DNA from 2 places in the Enterocloster lavalensis genome. Region 2 is predicted to be linked to the other one. Evidence: riboswitches for the same ligand, from Rfam matches in the RefSeq annotation. Region 2 holds a riboswitch; the other holds the start of a gene.
The links. Region 2 has a riboswitch for cyclic di-GMP ahead of ACK2JC_RS19000 (signal peptidase I). Riboswitches for the same ligand answer to the same signal wherever they lie in the genome.

Region 1: another riboswitch for cyclic di-GMP. It lies ahead of ACK2JC_RS21615 (hypothetical protein); the one in region 2 lies ahead of ACK2JC_RS19000 (signal peptidase I).

Annotation. Positions count from the first base shown of each region.
Region 1 is NZ_CP176637.1:4,829,903-4,833,312, forward strand. Features, by position in the region: gene hflK (FtsH protease activity modulator HflK) at 1-205, shown strand, start outside; gene hflC (protease modulator HflC) at 205-1,077, shown strand; cyclic di-GMP riboswitch class I at 1,334-1,416, shown strand; cyclic di-GMP riboswitch class I at 1,594-1,676, shown strand; gene ACK2JC_RS21615 (hypothetical protein) at 1,789-3,410, shown strand, end outside.
Region 2 is NZ_CP176637.1:4,258,862-4,262,271, reverse strand. Features, by position in the region: gene ACK2JC_RS19010 (hypothetical protein) at 1-287, opposite strand, end outside; gene ACK2JC_RS19005 (hypothetical protein) at 432-1,013, opposite strand; gene ACK2JC_RS19000 (signal peptidase I) at 1,100-1,702, opposite strand; cyclic di-GMP riboswitch class I at 1,882-1,969, opposite strand; gene ACK2JC_RS18995 (response regulator) at 2,074-2,874, opposite strand; gene ACK2JC_RS18990 (sensor histidine kinase) at 2,906-3,410, opposite strand, start outside.

The DNA of each region.
Region 1 (3,410 bases), 570 kb from region 2:
GGCCGAGGGCCAGGTGTCCCGTTTCAACGACATGTACGACGAGTACGCAAAATACCCGCTGATCACCAAAAAGCGTATGTTCTACGAGATGATGGAGGAAGTCCTCCCGGGTCTCAAGGTGATTGTGGACGGTTCCGACGGAACCCAGACGGTGCTGCCCCTGGATTCCTTTGTGGACGGAAATGCGAAAGGAGGAGCTGAGTGATGAAAAAACGTATTTTTAAAGGCACAGGTCTGATCCTGCTGCTCCTGGTTCTGTTTGTGCTCTCCAACGCGGTGGTCATTACCAGGGCCAACGAGTACGTGCTGATCAAACAATTCGGAAAAGTGGTGCGGGTGGAGGAAAATGCGGGCCCGTCCCTGTGCATCCCGTTTTTGCAGACCGTGCAGCGGGTTCCAAAGCACAAGATGATCTCCGATTTATATCCCAGCGATGTGACCACCAAGGATAAGAAGGTAATGACCGTGGATTCCTTTGTGATCTGGGATATCAGTGATCCGGTGAAATATCTGTCCTCCTTAAACGCCAGCAAGGAGAAGGCGGAAATCCGTCTGGGCAATGTGGTGTACAACTCCATCAAGACCGTTTTGTCCTCCACCAACCAGGCCGACATCATTTCCGGCCGCGACGGGGAGCTGGCCCAGTCCATCACCGACAACATTGGCAATTCCATGGATTCCTACGGCATCCACATCTACGCGGTGGAGACCAAGAAGCTGGATCTGCCGGACTCCAACAAGGAATCCGTATACCAGCGTATGATCTCCGAGCGGAACAACATCGCGGCCCAGTACACCGCGGACGGCGATTACCAGTCCCAGCTGATCAAGAACGAGACGGACCGGACGGTGAAGGAGACCATCGCCAAGGCTCAGGCCGAGGCGGAGAAAATCAAGGCCGAGGGCGAGGCGCGCTACATGCAGATTTTGAGCGACGCCTACAACGATGAGTCCAAGGCGGATTTTTACAACTATGTGCGGTCTCTGGACGCGATGAAGGCTTCCATGAAGGGGAGCAATAAGACCATTATTCTGGATGAGGACAGCGAGTTGGCCAGGATTTTGTCAGGGAATTAAGAGCGATATAACTTAGCTGTCCGTTTGACGGCGAAAATGAGAACAGAGCGTTGAAACAGCGCTGCTGTTCTCTTTTTTTGGCCGTTCGGGGAGCGGGCTTTGGGGGAGAGCCGAAGGGCCGGTTAAAACCACGAATTTAAGCGTTAGGCTCTGGATTTACCGGATGGACTCGAATCTTGATAATTTGCATTATGTAGATTATTTTATTGCTATTTTCTGTAAATCTAATATAATAGAAATTAAGGATGCAACGAAATTAAAGATTGGGCAAACCCGTCGAAAGGCGGAGACGCAAAGCTACAGGGGCTTCACCGGATGGTAAGCCAGCCAGCTGCTCTCACCGGTACGACCGGCTCTGAACAGGTGGCGTTTGTGCTGCCTGTTTTTTGATGCAAAAGTCCGGCGGGGCTGCAAAATTCATGTAAGGAAAGGAGGGCAGAGGGCCCGGTGGCGGGATGGTTGTAATTCGCAGGAAAGCGCGGGAATAGCGAAGCGCTTTTAAGTTGCATACACATTAGACTATAAAGGCAAACCCGCCGAAAGGCGGCGGCGCAAAGCTACAGGGGCTAAACCGGACGGCATGCCAGCCAGTTGCAGGAATGATGGAATGTAGTAGCGAAAGAATGACGGCAAAACCTTCATGAAGGGGCTTTAGACGTATGTTCTGGACACTTCTGTCATTTTATGAGATGAGAAGGATGGAGGTAGAACATGAAAGGATTGAAACGCGCATCAAAAGCCGCAGTGTCGCTGTGGCTCTCAGCGGTTATGACCGTGCTGCCGGCCGCCGGAGGAATGATCGTACCGGCGTACGGCATGGAGTTGACGGAAAATGCAGGGGATGCGGATACAGGAAGCTTTGACGGCTATGAGGCTGCTGTGGACGGCTTGGCGGAAGCGGACAGCCCGGGAAGCGAAGCGGAAGCCGGCCCGGAGCAGGGGCAGGAGCCGGGAGAACAGAACGGTTCCGGCCAGGAAGCGGGGAGTAAGGACGGAGCAGGCCAGGAACAGGGCGCTCCGGACGGATCTGAGCAGAACCAGGGAAATGAGGACGGCAGCGGGCAGGATCAGGGAAGCCCGGATGGCAGCGGTCAGAACCAGGGTTCTCAGGGCAGCGCAGGCCAGGAGCAGGGCGCTCCGGACGGATCTGAGCAGAACCAGGGAAATGAGAACGGCAGCGGCCAGAACCAGGGAACCCCGGACAGTTCCGGCCAGAACCAGGAAAACCAGAACGGCGCCAATCAAAATCAAGGGTCCCAGGGAGGCAGCTCAGCAGAGGAGACCTTGCCCGAGGAAACCCAGCCGGAAGAGACCTTACCGGACCAGAATTCATCCGGCGCAATCCGTCCGGATGAAACGCTGCCCGAGGAGACTATTCCGGAGGAGTCCGCCCCCGATGACAGCCAGTCCGGCGCAATCCGCCCGGATGAGACGCTGCCGGAGGAAACCGTTTCGGAGCAGACATCCACTGAAGAAACGCAGCCTGTGGAGAGCAATCCGGCGTCTCAGGCCCCGGAAACCACAGTTGCGGAGAGCACGTTGAACCCGGAATTGATTCCGCCGGAAACCCCGGCGCAAAAGCAGATGTCCCAGGAGGACATGATGCTGACTGCGACGGTTGACGGAGTCCGGATTACCGTGGAGGCGGAGGCCGGAATCCTTCCGGAGGATACGGAGCTGGTGGTTCAGCGGATCAAATCTGCCGGGGAACTGGAAAAAATACAGGATGCGGTGTCCCGCGCCAGAGAAGATCAGGAGACGGAGGACGCCGGGCAGCAGATTTATGCATTTGACATTTCCCTGTACAGCGGGGAGGAACTGATCGAGCCTGAGGACGAGGTGATCATCAGCGTTGAACTGCTGGAACGCTTGTCTGACACGGATAACGTTCAAGCGGATCTGTTCCATTTGGATGAACAGCTGGAGGAAGCGGAACAGCTGGAAACAGCGGTGGACGGCGGGGCGGTTGTGGCCCCGGTATCCCATTTTTCACCTTTTGCACTGCTGGTGGCTACGGCCTCGGCTGTGGCTGTGGACGGATATAGAGAGGCCGGGGCGGATATGACCATGGCCCAGGCGCTGGAAGACCTGACCGAGGATGAGATCGCGCGGGCAGGCGGCGAGGTGACGATCTGCCTGACCGGGGATACTCAGGACGAGGCGGAGGTTTTTATTCCGCAGGATATGGGGATCAAGCATATTACCATAACCCAGAAAAATATAGGGGGGGGGGGATATAAAATAGGAAAAGGTTCAAATGGAGCCACGCTGTTTGCCAATGGCGTTCCGCTGCTTCTGGAGCACGGGCAGCTTGCAAATCTATACGGAGGCGG
Region 2 (3,410 bases):
TCGCTGTGTAGCTCTATTACCCGGTTTGCACAGGGCGAACCGTCTGTGTAAAAGATCTGTCCGCTGAAGTCGATTCGGTTCGGATTCACAGCCTCGTTCTCCGGGGACAGCACGATGGTGTCCAACATCTGCCCCAAACGGTGATCCGTCGCCCTTCCGATGTGGGTGCCCGCAAGGAAGGAGGTGATGGAAACGAACAGCAGGAGAATGGGAAGGATGATCCAGATGGTCTTGCTGTTGCCGGTGGTCTGGCTGTTCTTATGTGATTTTGGGCCAGAGTTGGGCATGGGCAGGGCCTCCTTTTACATAATTGAACTAAATGTTTTTTCGATTTGTTTAGCCTTTACTAGAATACAGATACTATAAGAATGGACTTGTACTCTGGTAAAGGCTAAACCGCTCACTGCGGATTAGCCTTTACCCTATAATTTTTAATTACCATCGTTTGCTATCGCATCCGGGTTCTGTACAGCAGTCATCGTTAAAGTAAATGTACCAGTTTTACCAGCCATTGCAGGCGCATCATTAATTCCATCAGCACTATCCGGAAGTACCCAGAAGATCTCTCTAGCCACATTCATAGCATCTTTCGTCGCACTATATGCAACCTGACCTGTCAAGCCCGCCTCAGTAATCGGAGTGTTATGTTCCGAATCCTCATAGAATTTTACGCCCGTTAACGCATTTTCCCCACCATCCGCTGTAATTAACACCTTATAGTCAAAACCAACCTCAGTTCCATCACCATTTACATTAATCTTAAATGATCCTTCATCTCCTGGAATCACTTTGTTATCCGCACCTTTTCCCTCCAGCACAATGTCTGCTGTATTAGTAAACGCACTATTATCGTTTTTAGCAAATTCTACCTTCCATTGTGCCGCCGTTGCAGTTGCCTGCCCAGTTGTACTACTGGTATACTTTGCAAACGTCCCCCCCCCCCCCACCAAACTACTGGTAACCAGTGTCAACACAACTGCTGCTCCAATTTTCCCAAAAATACTTTTCTTCATGTCTTTTCCTCTTTCCTTTTTAATTATTTTTTATTAATAAATTTAATTACTACCTACCATCACTCAGGCTCCGCGCGTCCCCGCCGTCACCCTTTCTCCGCTCTCAGCCGTTCCAATTCCATCTCCAGTTCTTTCGTCCTGGACACTTCCTTCCGGCTTTCAAGCTGTCTGCGGATCACATCCCACAGCACAAACAGCACCAGCGGGCACACCACAAACAGAATCATTCCCGTGGTCGTCTGCATGAACATCGCCAGATTCCCGGCTCCGGCGACTCTTCTCTGGTAAATGCCTTCCACGTCCGCCGGTTTCACCAGCCCCTGGTCGGCAGCGTTGTTGGCGTCGCCCTGAGTGACATACCGCGTCTCGCCGTTCTCCGACTTCACTTCCACGATTCTATGGGTCACCACCGCGCTTCCGCTCTTGTAAGCGATCACGTCGCCCACCTTCAGGCTGTCAGGATCGGTCTCCTTGACAAATACCATGTCGCCGGTCATGATACTCGGCTCCATGGAACCGGACAGCACGATAAACGGCTTATACCCCAGGAAATCAGGCACCTTGTCGGGACTGGTATAAGACTTCACGATCAGCGTCACGTTGATCAACAGCAGCGGAACGAACACCACACAGAGCGCGATCCCCACAGCTCCCACGATCTTTTGCAGCAAACCGTTTTTTTCCTTCATCCCTCACTCATCTCCTTTCTTCAAATGTTTCTCCCGACCAGCCAATCCGGAGGGGCACTCTCAGCACAAAAAAGGCAATCCTGAGTCCAGTCAGGATTGCCTAAAAATCTGCATAAACACACCTTGGGCGTGCAATACGCGAACCAAATATAAACGTACCATACCCGGAACGTCCATATAGGGGCAACTGGCTGTCATATCATATACTATGATTTAGACCCTTTAGCTTTGCGTCGCTGACTTTCATCAGTTTTGCCAAGTATGTAGTTGATATGGGCTCAGTATAGCGCAGCCTGCGCAACCGATGTGCAACTATTTCCGCGTATTTTGAAAATTATTAAATTTAAAATTCTGACTCCGTATTTTTCTCCTCACCCCCTGCCCGTACGTCCACTTGACAACCTGGCGTTGGTCTCCTCGGCCCAGCTATAGTCGAACATGTACTCGTCCTCATAGTGGTATCTCCCCCCGCCGGATGCCTTCATATATTCAAAGTAATCGCATTCCAGATCATCGCCCTTCACATAGCAGCCTCCCCGGCGGTTGTAGAATACGCCCTCGATCCCGTACTCCTCGAACACCCCGTGTATCCCGATCACCGCCTTCCGGTACAACGCCTTCACCCGGCTGTCATAGTCCTTGTCCGGCCACAGCTTGTCCACGGCTTCCTCCATGGTCACCTCGCCGCCCATGTGGTCCACGCAGAGGGCCAGCAACTCCTTGCTCTTGGCATTGGAAAATTTTACAAGTTTCTCGTCGATAAACACGTCGAACCGGCCGAAGGTCCTGATAAATACCCGCTTGGCCTGCCCCTTGGCCAGCAGCCTGGCGCGGTTTAACGCGTCCATGATGTCCTCCCGGCTGTAGGGCTTGAACACATAGTAGTCCGATTTCATTTTCAGGGCGTCCAGCACGTAATCGCTGTAGCCGCTGACAAAAATAATGATCATATCCCGCTTGATTTCCCGCAGCTTTCTGGCCAGCTCGATGCCGTTCATCTGGGGCATCTCGATGTCCAGCAGCGCGAAATCCACCGTGTTGTTCCTGGCGTACTCCAGCGCCTCCAGGGGATTGGTAAACCTCCCCACCAGTTCTATTTCCCTGACCTGCGCGCACTCGATCTCAAACTGGCGCATGGACAGCTCTTCATCATCCACAACAATCGTCCGCATGTTCCGTCCTCCCCTCTGTTTCAAATTTCGATTATCCCTGTTTGGGAATCCGCACAATGGCCCGGGTTCCTTTGCCCGGTATGCTGTTGATTTCCAGGCACGCGCCCGCGATCTCCTGCAGGCGCAGCCGGATATTTTCAAGGCCTGCCGAGGTTTTGGGCACACCGGCGGCGGGATCAAAACCGGCGCCGTCGTCCAGCACCTCCACCATGTAGCTGTGCTCGTCCTCGAAGGTGCTGACCTTCACCGTGCCATCGCCATTTTTCCCGCGGATACCGTGTTTGATGGCGTTCTCCACCAGGGGCTGCACGGTCAGGGGCGGAACCTCGAAGCCGTCCGGGCCAATCTCATACACCAGGGCCAGCTTGTCCCCGAAGCGCACCTTTTCGATATTACAGTAATTGCGGATATGCTCCAATTCCTGGGCAAACGGGATCATACCGCCCTGGCCGATGGAATCGATGTTGGCCCTGAGATATTTGGAGAAATCGTAGACCAGATTGTAGGCCCGGTCCGGGTCCAACTTGATCAGCGTC